DNA from 4 places in the Streptomyces sp. NPDC041796 genome. Region 4 is predicted to be linked to each of the others. Evidence: riboswitches for the same ligand, from Rfam matches in the RefSeq annotation. Region 4 holds a riboswitch; each other region holds the start of a gene.
The links. A riboswitch is a leader RNA that binds a small molecule or an ion and turns the genes downstream of it on or off. The one in region 4 is predicted to bind cyclic di-AMP.
Positions count from the first base shown of each region.

Region 1: it holds a riboswitch for cyclic di-AMP, as region 4 does, so the genes downstream of both, ACZ6C1_RS21295 (transglycosylase family protein) here and ACZ6C1_RS06390 (M23 family metallopeptidase) in region 4, are expected to answer to the same signal.
Region 2: it holds a riboswitch for cyclic di-AMP, as region 4 does, so the genes downstream of both, ACZ6C1_RS30335 (C40 family peptidase) here and ACZ6C1_RS06390 (M23 family metallopeptidase) in region 4, are expected to answer to the same signal.
Region 3: it holds a riboswitch for cyclic di-AMP, as region 4 does, so the genes downstream of both, ACZ6C1_RS06025 (transglycosylase SLT domain-containing protein) here and ACZ6C1_RS06390 (M23 family metallopeptidase) in region 4, are expected to answer to the same signal.

Region 1 covers NZ_JBVJAH010000010.1:65,412-68,660, reverse strand. Annotated here, with positions in the region: gene ACZ6C1_RS21305 (cytochrome P450 family protein) at 1-199, shown strand, start outside; gene ACZ6C1_RS21300 (transglycosylase family protein) at 380-1,291, shown strand; cyclic di-AMP (ydaO/yuaA leader) riboswitch at 1,546-1,721, shown strand; gene ACZ6C1_RS21295 (transglycosylase family protein) at 1,725-2,414, shown strand; gene eno (phosphopyruvate hydratase) at 2,697-3,249, shown strand, end outside.
Region 2 covers NZ_JBVJAH010000019.1:10,472-13,720, reverse strand. Annotated here, with positions in the region: gene ACZ6C1_RS30345 (ATP-binding protein) at 1-398, shown strand, start outside; gene ACZ6C1_RS30340 (DUF6328 family protein) at 750-1,286, opposite strand; gene ACZ6C1_RS30335 (C40 family peptidase) at 1,339-1,815, opposite strand; cyclic di-AMP (ydaO/yuaA leader) riboswitch at 1,820-1,992, opposite strand; gene ACZ6C1_RS30330 (hypothetical protein) at 2,321-2,638, opposite strand; gene ACZ6C1_RS30325 (ATP-dependent Clp protease proteolytic subunit) at 2,642-3,249, opposite strand, start outside.
Region 3 covers NZ_JBVJAH010000002.1:582,406-585,654, reverse strand. Annotated here, with positions in the region: gene ACZ6C1_RS06025 (transglycosylase SLT domain-containing protein) at 507-1,283, opposite strand; cyclic di-AMP (ydaO/yuaA leader) riboswitch at 1,288-1,453, opposite strand; gene ACZ6C1_RS06020 (helix-turn-helix domain-containing protein) at 2,074-2,715, opposite strand; gene ACZ6C1_RS06015 (SpoIIE family protein phosphatase) at 2,795-3,249, opposite strand, start outside.
Region 4 covers NZ_JBVJAH010000003.1:43,988-47,236, reverse strand. Annotated here, with positions in the region: gene ACZ6C1_RS06395 (tyrosine-protein phosphatase) at 1-542, opposite strand, end outside; cyclic di-AMP (ydaO/yuaA leader) riboswitch at 1,183-1,346, shown strand; gene ACZ6C1_RS06390 (M23 family metallopeptidase) at 1,349-2,269, shown strand; gene ACZ6C1_RS06385 (SGNH/GDSL hydrolase family protein) at 2,428-3,222, shown strand.

The sequences.
Region 1 (3,249 bases), on a different contig from region 4:
GCACGGCATCCACTACTGCCTCGGCGCGCCGCTCGCCCGGCTGGAGGGGCAGACCGCGCTGGCGACGCTGCTGACCCGGTTGCCCGACCTTCGGCTTGCGGTGGATCCGGCCGATTTGCGGTGGCGTGGCGGGCTCATTATGCGGGGACTGCGTACGCTCCCGGTCGAGTTCACCCCGTATGCGCCCCCCAATAACTGACGCTCCGTCATTTCTGTGATCTTCGCGTAATCTCCGCTGCATCGACTTGTGACTAGCGTTCGAATGCCGCTACGTTCACCGTCACCTCAGCAGTCACGCGAAAGGCAGCACCGCATGCGCTCCGGGAACGGCCGGCACCGACGACCCCGTCAAGCCCCCGCCATCGTCGTCGCGGCAGGGGTGACCGGATCCGCCATCGCGCTCCCGCTGCTCGGCGCGGGTTCCGCGTCGGCGGCCGACGCCACCACATGGGACCGGGTGGCCGAATGCGAGTCCGGCGGCATGTGGAGCGCGGACCTCGGTAACGGCTTCTACGGCGGCCTGCAGATGTCGCAGGAGACCTGGGAGTCGTACGGGGGCCTCGCCCACGCCGCACGCCCCGACCTCGCCAGCCGCACCGAGCAGATAGCCGTCGCCGAGAAGGTCTACGCCGCGACGGGCGTCAAGGCGTGGGAGACCTGCGCCCCCATCGCGGGCCTGGGCGGCGCCACCACCTCCCCCGACGCCGACCCCACGGGCACGGCCCCGGCCACGCCCGAGGCGGCGGACCCGACCGAGACGCTCGAGGACACGGGCACGCCCGAGCCGTCGGAGCCGTCCGACCCGGCCGGGTCCCTCCTGCCCACCGAGCCCGCCCCGACGACCCCTGGCGCGCCGCAGAGCCCCGCCCCGGGGACCGGGAAGCACCGGGGTGAGCCCGCGAAGGAGGAGGCGTCGACGACGGAGCCGACCGACCCCACGGCCCCGGCCGCCCCCGCCGACCCCACCGCACCGGTCACGCCCGGCACGCCGGAGGGCGAAAGCACCCTCAAGCCCACCGATCCGGCGAATACCGGCAATTCGGCCACCGACCGCGAAAACGGTGGACACCCCTCGCGGGGTGACGGGGCGACACGCGACCCGGGGAGCGTCGCGCCCGGCGCGTACACGGTCCAGCCCGGCGACAACCTGTCGGTCATCGCGGACGAGCACAAGGTCCCCGGCGGCTGGTCGGCGCTCTACGAGGCCAACCAGGACACCGTCGGTGCCGATCCGGACCTCATTCTCCCCGGTCAGAGCCTTGAGCTGACGACGGATCAGCCGCAGGACTGAGGCTGTATGTCCGCTTCTGTGTAAGTGAGACATGAATCTCTTCGGCCCGGCGGGCGGGCCACGGCCCACCGAACCGCACAATCCGCCCTTCACCTGCGTAAACGCCCGTCAATGGCGGGCGGATAAGGGCTGATTGACCCGGATGTCCGTCTTTGAACTTCGGGAAGGTCTGTGGCTACGGTCGTGACCGCTCGCCACCGCGGGCCCCTTCGACCGGAACGCCGAATCCTGCCGCCGGTCGACGGGAACAGTCGTCGCGTCATGCGCCGAAGGCAGGAGCGGGGGACCCAGGTAAGTGCCGGGCCCGGCCATGGAGACATGGCATGGAACCGGCTTGGGGTGAAGCCGCGCGCACCACGGTGCCGCGCGGCCGGGCCACTCACTCGCCCGAACCCGACAGCTCACCTCGCAGGCGTCGGTGAGGAGATGTCCCATGCTGTTCTCCGGCAAGTCCAAGCACCGTCGCCCCTCCAAGGCCGCCCGATTCGTCGCGTTCGCCGGTATCACCGGTGCCGCCGTCGCCGCCCCGCTGATGGGCGCCACGACCGCCTCGGCCGCCACCGGCGCCGAGTGGGAGAAGGTCGCCCAGTGCGAGTCCGGCGGCAACTGGTCCATCAACACCGGCAACGGCTACTACGGCGGCCTGCAGTTCTCGGCCTCCACCTGGGCCGCCTACGGCGGCACCGCGTACGCCCCGACCGCCGACCAGGCCTCCAAGTCGCAGCAGATAGAGATCGCCGAGAAGGTCCTCGCCGGCCAGGGCAAGGGTGCCTGGCCGCACTGCGGCGTCGGCCTGTCCAACGCCTCCTACGACGGCGGCGGCGCCGAGCAGGCCCAGCCGCAGCCGGAGCGCAAGGCCGAGCAGCCCACCACGCGCAGCGAGCAGCGCACCGCGCCCAAGGCCGCTCCCAAGGCCGAGTCGAAGAAGACCGTCACCACCCCGACCGGCAAGAAGGTCGAGAAGGGTGACGGCGAGTACAAGGTGAAGGCCGGCGACACCCTCAGCACCATCGCCGCCGAGAAGAAGGTCGCGGGCGGCTGGGAGAAGCTCTTCCAGCTGAACAAGGACATCGTCGACGACGCCGATCTGATCTACCCGGGCCAGCAGCTCCACCTGAGCTGACCCTCGTGAGACCACCCCGGTCCGGCGCGTCCTTCCCCCGTACGCGCCGGGCCGGGGTTTCCCGTTCCGCCCTCCTGAGCGGCCCCTCGCACACCCTGGCTACCCGTCGGTAAGTTTCATGTCGTTTTGCCCGTAATGCCGACTCGTGCGCCCTTTTTCGTCCCAGGAGGCGGGCGTCGGCTGGTCACGGCTCCGCGGCCGGTTAGGCTCTTGCCGCAAGGCCAAAGAGACCCTGCACCACCATGCGTCACATCTTGCGTCACATCCCAGAAGGAGATGCTCGTGCCGTCCATCGACGTCGTCGTAGCCCGGGAAATCCTGGACTCCCGAGGCAACCCCACGGTCGAGGTCGAGGTCGGCCTCGACGACGGCAGCACCGGCCGTGCTGCCGTTCCGTCCGGTGCCTCCACCGGAGCGTTCGAGGCCCTCGAGCTCCGCGACGGTGACAAGGACCGCTACCTCGGCAAGGGTGTCGAGAAGGCCGTCCTCGCCGTCATCGAACAGATCGGCCCGGAGCTCGTCGGCTACGACGCCACCGAGCAGCGGCTGATCGACCAGGCGATGTTCGACCTGGACGCCACCCCGGACAAGTCGTCGCTCGGCGCCAACGCCATCCTCGGTGTCTCCCTCGCCGTCGCGCACGCCGCCTCCGAGGCGTCCGACCTGCCGCTCTTCCGCTACCTGGGCGGCCCGAACGCGCACCTGCTGCCCGTTCCGATGATGAACATCCTGAACGGCGGCTCGCACGCCGACTCCAACGTGGACATCCAGGAGTTCATGATCGCTCCGATCGGCGCGGAGTCCTTCTCCGAGGCCCTTCGCTGGGGCGCCGAGG
Region 2 (3,249 bases), on a different contig from region 4:
CGAGCGATCCCGCCTCGGTCTCCACCGCCCGGAGATACGTGGCGGACGTCCTCACGGAATGGGGCCTCCCCGCCGAGGCCGAGACGGCCGACACGGTACGGCTGATCGTCTCGGAACTGGCCACCAACGCCGTCCAGCACACCTTCGGCCAGTCGCCGACGTTCACCGTGGACGTAAGGCTGGAGCGCGACGAGCGGCTGCGCATCGGAGTCACCGACAGCCACCCGCGCTGGCCGCAGCGGCTGCCCGCCGCCGTGCAGCAGGACAACGGCCGCGGAATGGTCATCATCCGCTGGCTCACCGCGGAATGCGGCGGTCGCCTCTCGGTCACCCCGACCCCGGAGGGCGGCAAGACCGTCTGGATCGCCCTCCCGTGGACGGTTCCGGTCCAGACCTGAGCGCACCCCCGAACGCCGGACCCGAACCAGTCCGTGCGCGGGCCCGCCCGGGACAGCGCCGGAACCGAACCACTCCGTGCGCGGGCCCCGGCCCGAGACAGCGCCGCGCCTGTGCCCGTCCGACGCCGTCCCGCGTCCCGTGCCCTGCATTCCACGCCATCCCGCGTCCGCGCGCCCCATGAGCACGTCCCCGCGCCCGAAGCCGCCGCGAGGTGGACGTCCCCACCCGCGGGCCGGCCGCCCGTGAGGCCGTTCAGCGGTGCCCGCCCGGTGCCGCGCCCGCCTCCCGCTCAAGCCGGCTGCTCGCCGGAGCGCGGACGGCCGCGTACCCGCCAGGGCGCATGCGGGGTGTCAGCGGTGGCGGACTCGCCGCCCCGGATGTGTCGCCGCCGGCCGCTGCGGTGGCGGGGTGCTGAGCCCCCGCCGTACGAGACGCGGGAGGAACCCCCACAGCCCGGCGCAGACCAGCAGGGTGAAGGCACCGGCCGCCAGACCTTCGGGGCGGCCGTGCACCACGTCCACGACCAGGGACACGGAGCACGTCAGGGCCAGGGCGAGGACACCGAGGCCGATCTTCGCCAGCCGTGAGGAGACGGCCACGATGCGCGCCTTGGCGCCCTGCTGGAAGAGCGTGCGGTGCAGCGCGGCGGGGGCGGTGAGCAGCACCGCCGCCACGACCGAGAGCAGCAGCGTCACGACGTACATGCCCCGCTGGTAGGAGTCGAGCGAGCCGAAGCGGGGCGTGAACGCGAGGGTCAGCAGGAAGGCGAACAGGATCTGGACGCCGGTCTGGGTGACGCGCAGTTCCTGGAGCAGCTCGGCGAAATTGCGGTCGGCACGCTCCAGGGGCGTCTCGTTGCGCGCGGTGCAGGGGTACTCGCCGGACATTTCCGACGAGTACCCCCGCACCACGACTCATGCCCGGAGGGTCACCGCGGGATCAGCGGACGCGTCCGTACCAGACCGACTTCGACCAGATCTTGTCCAACTTCACCACCGACCCCGACTTCGGCGAGTGCCAGATCTTGTTGTTACCCGCGTAGATGCCGACGTGGTAGACGTTGCTCCCGCGATGGAAGAAGACCAGGTCGCCCTTCTGCCGGCTGGAGGCGGAGATGTGGCGGGTCTTGTTGTACTGCTGCTGTGCCGTGCGTGGCAGGGTCTTGCCGACCTTCTTGTACGAGTACAGCGTCAGGCCGGAGCAGTCGAACCGGGACGGGCCGGCCGCTCCGTACTTGTACGGTGCACCCTTCTTGGAGGCGGCGATGTTCAGCGCCTTCGTGGCGTGCGCCGGGGCGGCCTGGGCCTCCGACACGGCGCCGGGCGCCAGCATCGGGCCGCCGACGGCGGCGAGGGTGAGTGCCGAGACGGCACCCGCCCGGGACAGCAGAGACGGGACATGAATCTGCGCGGTCATAGCGCAACCCTTCGTCAGCCGCCTGTGAAGGATGACCTGTCGGGTTCGGACTGGCGAAGTTGCCCGGCCGCTGACGCGGCTTCACCCCAAGGGCGACCGATGGGACGAACATCGTTCGGTCACCCGTACTGCTTGGGTCCTCCACTCCTGCCGATCCACTCCTGTCGACCAGTCATCCGGACGGCGGCAGGACTCGGCGTCCGCCCGGACCGCCCCGCCGCGGTGGCGGGGGCTTGTCGTCGTCAGGGATCTTGACCCATGTCGAGGAGAAATTCCGAGTCGAAACGGCCGTTTGTGAGGCTCCTCACGACTGATCCATTCGGGTGGACAGGGGGGATTTGGCGCCCGGCGGCGAGACCTCGACGATCCCCGTACCAGCGGCGGAAGCTGATATTCCGCCAGATGTGTACAGCTGGAGCGCAACTCGCGTCGTACAAAATTCGTCCGGTTGCGTACGCTGAACGGGGGAGCGGTCCTCGTACTCCTGAGCCCATTCGGGGGAGAGCTACGTCGGTCCCACACCTCGATTCTGAGGCACCGTCACGCGTCCCGCGCGCCGTTCGCCGTCAAGCACCCGCAGTGCCCGCGCCAGCGTATGGGCATGCACGTCGTACTCGCCGCGCTCGTGCATCGAGGTCAGGGCGTCGCGCAGCGCCGTCGCGCGTCCGACGAGGGCCTGTGCCGCGCGCAGGGCGCCGTAGGTGTGGGTGGCGCGCGCCGGGTTGATCCGCCCCAGGAGGTCGACGACCTCGAGCCAACTGTCGACGAACGCGCATTCGGCCCGGGTGAGGGCGGGGAGCGGCGGAGGCTCGGGTGCCGGCACCGCTCACCTCGTCCGGCGGGGGACGACACGGTCGACCAGGCCGTACGCCACAGCGGCCGTCGCGTCGAAGACCGTGTCGCGCTCCAGGTCGTCGTCGATCCGCTCGCGGCTCCGGCCGGTGTGGCGGGCGAGCATTCCGGCGAGTTGGCCGCGCAGTCGCAGCAACTCGCGCGCGTGGATGTCCAGGTCGGACGGTTGTCCCCGCAGGGGCTCCTCCATCGCAGGCTGTTGGACCAGCACACGGGCGCCCGGCAGGGCCATGCGCTTGCCGGGCGTGCCGGCGGCCAGCAGGACGGCCGCGGTGGACGCGGCCTGGCCGATGCAGATCGTCTCCACGTCGCACCGGACGGCCAGCATCGTGTCGTACACGGCGGTCATGGCGCTGATGGGGCCGCCGGGGGAGTTGATGTAGAGCGAGATGTCCCGGTCGGGCGCGGCGTACTCCAGGTGGAGGAACTGTGCGACGACGTCGTTGGCGGCGGTCTCGTCGATCGGTGTGCCGAGGAGGACGATCCGCTCCTCCAGGAGCTTGGAGTACGGGTCGAGCGTGCGGCTCCCGGCGCTGGTGCGCTCGGTGAACTCGGGCAGGACGTGGCGACTGGTGTGGATCA
Region 3 (3,249 bases), on a different contig from region 4:
CGGTGGTCCCGGCGCCGCAGGAACGGGGCGGAGGAGCACGCGTGGATCATGGAAACGAGCGCCGCGTTTTCAGGTCTTTCCCCCGTCACACACCCCGTGCGATATCGGTCTCGCAGGGCCATTGGCATACGCGTCTGCTTGTGGCTCCTGATGCATGGGTGCCTGTGGGGAGTCTCGTTCGGCGCGGAGTCACGGTCAAGGCACCCTTTCGGTCAACGGGTGCTTGCGGTATGCGGAGTTCGGCTGAAGCCGTTCGGCGAGGTCAGCGGGACAGTGAAGATCGATATGGAGACCCCGTTCGCCAACGTTTCACAAGAAAATTCGGTGAGGGGTGGTAAACAAGCCGAATGGCAGACGGCTCGGCGCGCCGTCTTGTGTCCGATTGGCGAGACATACGGCATTGCTCCCGCGGAACTCCACCGGACTCCCACGGGAAATGCGAGGGCCGAACGCCGCTGGGGCCGGCCGCGTTCGAGCGGCCGGCCCCAGCGGGGAAAGCGTGTGGATCAGTAAGGACCGTTGACGTTGTCGATGGAGCCGTACCGGTCGGCCGCGTAGTTGCAGGCGGCGGTGATGTTGGCGACCGGGTCGTAGGGGTCCGTCGCCGTGCCGGGCACGTGGTAGGCCTCGAACGTCGGCGCGATGACCTGGAGGAGCCCCTTCGAGGGGGTCCCGTTCACGGCGTTGATGTCCCAGTTGTTGATGGCGAGCGGGTTGCCCGAGGACTCACGCATGATGTTGCGGTGGATCCCCTCGTACGTGCCGGGGATGCCGTGCTTGGCCATGATGTCCAGCGACTCCCGGATCCAGCCGTCGAGGTTGTCCGGGTACGTCGCCGCCTTGGCGGCGGCCGGTGCGGCCTTCCGCTCGGCGGACCGGTCGGCTCGCTCGGGCGCCGAAGCGCGCTCGGCCGCCTTCGCGCCGATCGTCAGCTTGAGGCCGGGGCGGATCAGGGACGGGTCGGCCCCGATGGCCTTCCGGTTGTCCTCGTAGAGCTTCTTCCAGCCACCGCTCACCTTGTGCTCCCGCGCGATCTTGGAGAGGGAGTCACCCGCGACGACGGAGTACGTGGTGGGCGCGGCCTTCTTGGCGGCGGCAGCGGTGGCGGCCGGGGCCGCGGCCGGGACGCCGGCGGTAACGGAGTACGCCGCGCTGGGCGCCGCCTCGGCGGCGGTGGCGCCCATCAGGGGCAGCGCGAGTGCGGCGCCGCCCGTGCCCGCGGCGACGAAACGGCGGGCGAGCGGACTGTTCTTGGGACGACGGTGCTTACCCTTTGCGGGCATGGCGAATTCCTCTCCGTCGCCTGCGAGGTGAGCTGTCGGGTTCGGGCTGGAGATGCCCGGTCGCGGTATCAGCGCGACTTCACCCCTAGCCGATCCGGTGTGCTCCGGGTCGGCGGCTTACCTGGGTCCCCCGCTCCTGCCGTACGTACGTGAGTGGGTGTGGGGTTTCCGGACGGCGGCAGGATTCGGCGGTCCATCCGGATTGAGGGGACCGTAAGCGAGACGGGCCTGGCGGAACAAGGCGTGAATTTCACGGCCCGACCCGCTTTCCACCGCCTTCCGGCCGGTGGTGAACCGTCAACTTTGCTGCAAACAACCGGGAATCAGGCCTGAAGAGCCCCTGTGTGCCAGTCCTGCGCGGTGATACTTATCACGCGTGATAACCAGAGCCCATAAGTGACGCATTTTCCCCGCAATGTGAGCAGCAAAGGCGATTGCCGCCAAACCTGCATAACGGAGAAAAGGGACGCAAGGGTCTCGTGGTGTGCCGACGCCGACCCGGCCGCCGGTTGCTCCCAGGTGGCGGGCCCGGGCGCGCCGGACGCAGTGAAGTCCGGCCCCGCCGACCTCGTGCCCGCCCGGTGGCGCGACCGCGGGCGTATGCGTGCACAACTCGTCCATCACCGTGGCCGTACGACGCCGCGGAGTGTGCGGAGCGCGTCCGCCGGCACGGACGCGGCACTGTTCGGCGCGTTGCGCGACGGGCCGTGGGGGAGGGCCGTCGAGATGGACACGCGCGTCATCGGCCCGGCGTTCGGTCGCGCAGCCTCCGGCCCCCGGCACCGGATGATCACGCGGACGCGGACGACCGGCCGCGTGTGGCCCCGTTCCCCTCCGCCGCGCCACCCGCGCGGCGCGGCCTGGCGCGCACGTGCATCCGCTCGCCCTGCCGGCCGAAGAGGCTGAGCACCTCGACGGGGCCGTCCCCCGTGGTGCCGAACCAGTGCGGCAGCCTGGTGTCGAACTCGGCCGCCTCGCCCGCCCCCAGCACCAGATCGTGCTCGGCCAGGACCAGCCGCAGCCGCCCGGACAGCACGTACAGCCACTCGTAGCCCTCGTGGGTGACGGGCTGGGGGGTGTTCCGGTCGGCGGGGAGCACCATCTTGAAGGCCTGCTGCGGGCCGGGTTGCCGGGTCAGGGGCAGCACGGTGTTGCCGTGCACGGTCCTGGGCGTGAGGCGGACGCGCGGGTCGCCCACCTCGGGCGCGCCCACGAGCTCGTCCAGCGGAACCTGGTGTGCCTGGGCGATCGGCAGTAGCAGCTCCAGGCTGGGGCGGCGCAGGCCGGACTCCAGACGGGACAGGGTGCTCTTGGAGATCCCCGTGGCCGCCGACAGCGCGGCCAGGGTCACGCCGCGCTCCGTACGGAGGCGCTTGAGGCGCGGGCCCACCTGGGTCAGGGTCCTGGCGATGGCGTCCGACTGCTCTTCCATGCCGTTCATTGCACCGCGCCCCCGCCGCCGACGGCAACAAAGTTTGCTGTTCCGGCACCGTCCGACGGACCCGCCGAGGTCACCAGGACACGTCGTCCAGCAGCAGCTCCGTCGGCATCCGGGCCCCCGCGGTGGGGGACTGTTCGGTCCACATCACCTTCCCGGTGGGGGTGTACCGGGTGCCCCACCGCTCGGCGAGCTGGGAGACCAGGAACAGTCCCCGGCCGCCCTCGTCCGTGGTCGCCGCGCGCCGCAGGTGCGGGGACGTACTGCTGCCGTCCGACACCTCACAGATCAGGCAGCGCTCGTACAGCATCCGCACATGGATCGGCTCGGAGCCGTAGCGGATGGCGTTGGTGATCAGCTCGCTGAGCATCAGCTCGGTCGTGAACCCGACCTCCTCCAGTCCCCACTCCTCCAGCTGACGGCCGCACGCGGAACGCACACGTGCGACGGCGGAGGGGTCCCTGGGCACGTCCCAGTCGGCGACCCGGGTGCGGTCGACCAGATTGGTGCGGGCCACCAGCAGCGCGA
Region 4 (3,249 bases):
TCGACGCCGACGGCCAGCAGGGAGACCGCGATGGAGAGCCCCGCCCGGTCCTTTCCGGCCGCACAGTGCATCAGGGCCGGGACGCTGTCCTCGGCGAGCGCGTGGAGCACGCGGCTGTGCTCGGCCGTGCGCTCCTTGATGATCATGCGGTACGAGGCCGTCATCCGGGCCGCCGCCTTGCCGTCCGCCAGTATCGAGCGCAGCTGGTCGAGGTCGCCGTCGCGGACCATGGTCCAGAACTCCGCGCCGTCGGCCGGGTCGGAGAGGGGGATGTTCACATTCCGGACGCCGGGCAGCTCGACGTCCGGGCCTTCCAGCTTCTGGTCGGCGGCGTTGCGGAAATCGAAGATCGTGTGGAGGCCGAGGCCCGCCAGGAAGGCGGCGTCCTCGCCCGTGGCGTGCGCGAGGTGGCCGCTGCGGTAGAGCCTGCCGTGCCGCACCCGTCGGCCGTCCACGGTCGGAAGCCCGCCGACGTCCCGGAAGTTGCGCACTCCGGTCAGCTCGGGCTCGATCGACGGGACCTGCGGCAGCTGCTGCGTCACGGGGGCTCCTCCGTGTATGAGGTCGGCGTCGGCCCGCCGACGATGTCGTGATCCGACGATACGACATTGGTTCGTCCCGCAATCAATCTCCGTGCACGTCGCACATTCGTTGCCCTTGTCCCAGGTCGGCGACCGGTGAGGCGCACGAGACGCCCCTCGGGCCGGGCGGGGCCTCTCGCGGGCCCGGCCGGCGGGGGGTGGGTGCGACCCACGGGTGCGAAGGGGCTGCCGCGTACACGGTGGCCCACTCCACCTGTCCGTCTTAATGGTGATTTGTCCGACTGGCGTCGAGACCGGTGCGATCGCCGTCCGGCCGTGAGTCTGGAGGGATTGAGAAGGCTCGTCAAGGAATGGCGCTTCTGTCCGTATTGGGGGATTAGGTATAACGTGCCCTGGTCGTAAGGGAGATGAACCGGACCGCGTGAGCAGCGTCATAACCGTGACCGTCCGTGGCGGGAGGCCGTTCATAAATCCCTTGCCCAGAACGGGAATACATGATCCGTAATCCACGGAGGGTGACCGGAATTCCATGACCGCCGCACCGCCGGAAATGCCCCGGAGAAAACAGCGGCTTGTTCACGCCGACCCCACTCGCTTACGGTCACGGCAATCCGGCCGGACCGCCGAATCCTGCCGCCGGTCGGAATTCGCACCCACCCACGTGTGGCAGGAGCGGGGGACCCAGGTAGTACGCCGGTCCCGGAATTCCGGGACCGGCTCGGGGTGAAGTCGCGTCCATGACGCGGCCGGACAACTCCAGTCCGAACCCGACAGCTCACCTCGCAGGCGCCGGAGAGGAAATCGCCATGCCCGCGAAGGGTAAGCACCGCCGTCCCAAGTCCAGCCCCATCACGCGTGGTTTCGTCGCCGCCGGTACCGGTGGCGCCGCCATCGCCATCCCGCTGCTCGGCGCCACCGGAGCGCACGCCGCGGAGAAGGCCGCCCCGGCCACCGCTCCGCAGCAGGCCGTGACCGCCGCGGCCACCGCCGCCAAGGCCGCCCCGAAGGCCGCGTCGGCGCAGAAGGCCGCGCCGCGCACGTACACCGTGGTCGCCGGTGACTACCTCTCCAAGATCGCCCACAACAAGAACGTCAAGGGCGGCTGGAAGAAGCTCTACCAGGACAACCGCCAGGTGATCGGCGAGGACCCGTCCCTGATCCACCCGGGCATGAAGCTCACCCTCGGTGCCAAGTCCAAGGCCGCCCCCGCGAAGGCCGCCCCGGCGAAGCCCAAGGCGGACGACACCCGCACCGAGAGCCGCGCCTCCCGCTCCGCCGCCAAGGCCGAGGCCCCCGCCCAGTCCGCCCCGAAGACCAGCGGCTCGGGCTTCACCGCCCCGGTCGACGCCGGTGTCACCACGCCCTACCGCGCCTCCGGCTCCAGCTGGTCCTCCGGCTACCACACGGGCGTCGACTTCGCCGCCTCCTCCGGCACGAGCGTCAAGGCCGTCGGCGCGGGCACCGTCGTCTCGGCCGGCTGGAGCGGCGCGTACGGCAACGAGGTCGTCATCCAGCACACCGACGGCACCTACTCGCAGTACGCCCACCTCTCCTCGCTGTCCGTCTCCTCCGGCCAGAGCGTGAGCGGCGGTCAGCAGATCGGCCTGTCCGGCTCCACCGGCAACTCCACCGGCCCGCACCTGCACTTCGAGATCCGCACCAGCCCCAACTACGGCTCGGACATCGACCCGCTGGCCTACCTCCGCCAGCACGGCGTCTCCATCTGACGCCTCCGCGGCGAAGCGCTCCGCCCGGCACCGCCTCCCGGTGCCGGGCGGAGCCGTATTCCGGGCTTGGGTGAATCTTGACCGGTGGCAAACATCACCCCCCGTCAACCTCTCCTACGGTCGCGTAGGTCACATCCCGGGGTGAAAGATGTGCTCCCGTGGCAGACGATTCGACATTCAGAGACAGTGACGTATTCGGGTCGTACGCGGCGATCGGTGACAGCTTCACCGAGGGCGTCGGAGACCCTGGCCCCGGCGGAACGTTCGTCGGCTGGGCGGACCGCCTTGCGGTGCTGCTCGCCGACCGGCTGCCGGAGCCCGAGGAGTTCCGGTACGCCAACCTCGCCGTACGCGGGCGTCTCCTCGACCAGATCGTGGAGGAGCAGGTCCCGCGCGCCAAGGAACTCGCCCCCGATCTGGTGACGTTCTGCGCCGGCGGCAACGACATCATCCGGCCCGGCAGCGACCCGGACGACGTCGCCGAACGCTTCGAACGGGCCGTCGCCGACCTGACGTCCGCGGTCGGAACCGTCCTGGTGACGACCGGCTTCGACACCCGCAGCGTGCCGGTGCTGCGCCGGCTGCGCGGCAAGATCGCCACGTACAACGGGCATGTGCGCGCCGTCGCGGACCGGTACGGCTGCCCGGTTCTGGACCTGTGGTCCCTCAAGACCGTTCAGGACAGGCGCGCTTGGGACGACGACCGGCTGCACCTGTCTCCCGAGGGACACACCCGCGTCGCCCTGCGGGCCGGTCAGGTCCTGGGCGTGGATGTCCCCGCCGACCCCGACCAGCCGTGGCCGCCCCTGCCGCCGCGCGGCCCCCTCGAACTCCGCCGCGACGACATCCAGTGGGCGCGCGAGTACCTGGTCCCGTGGATCGGCCGCCGGCTGCGCGGCGAATCGTCCGGCGACCACGTCTCGGCCAAGCGACCGGACCTGCTGCCGCTGTAGGTCCCGGGGCGGGGGAGCGGGACGGGC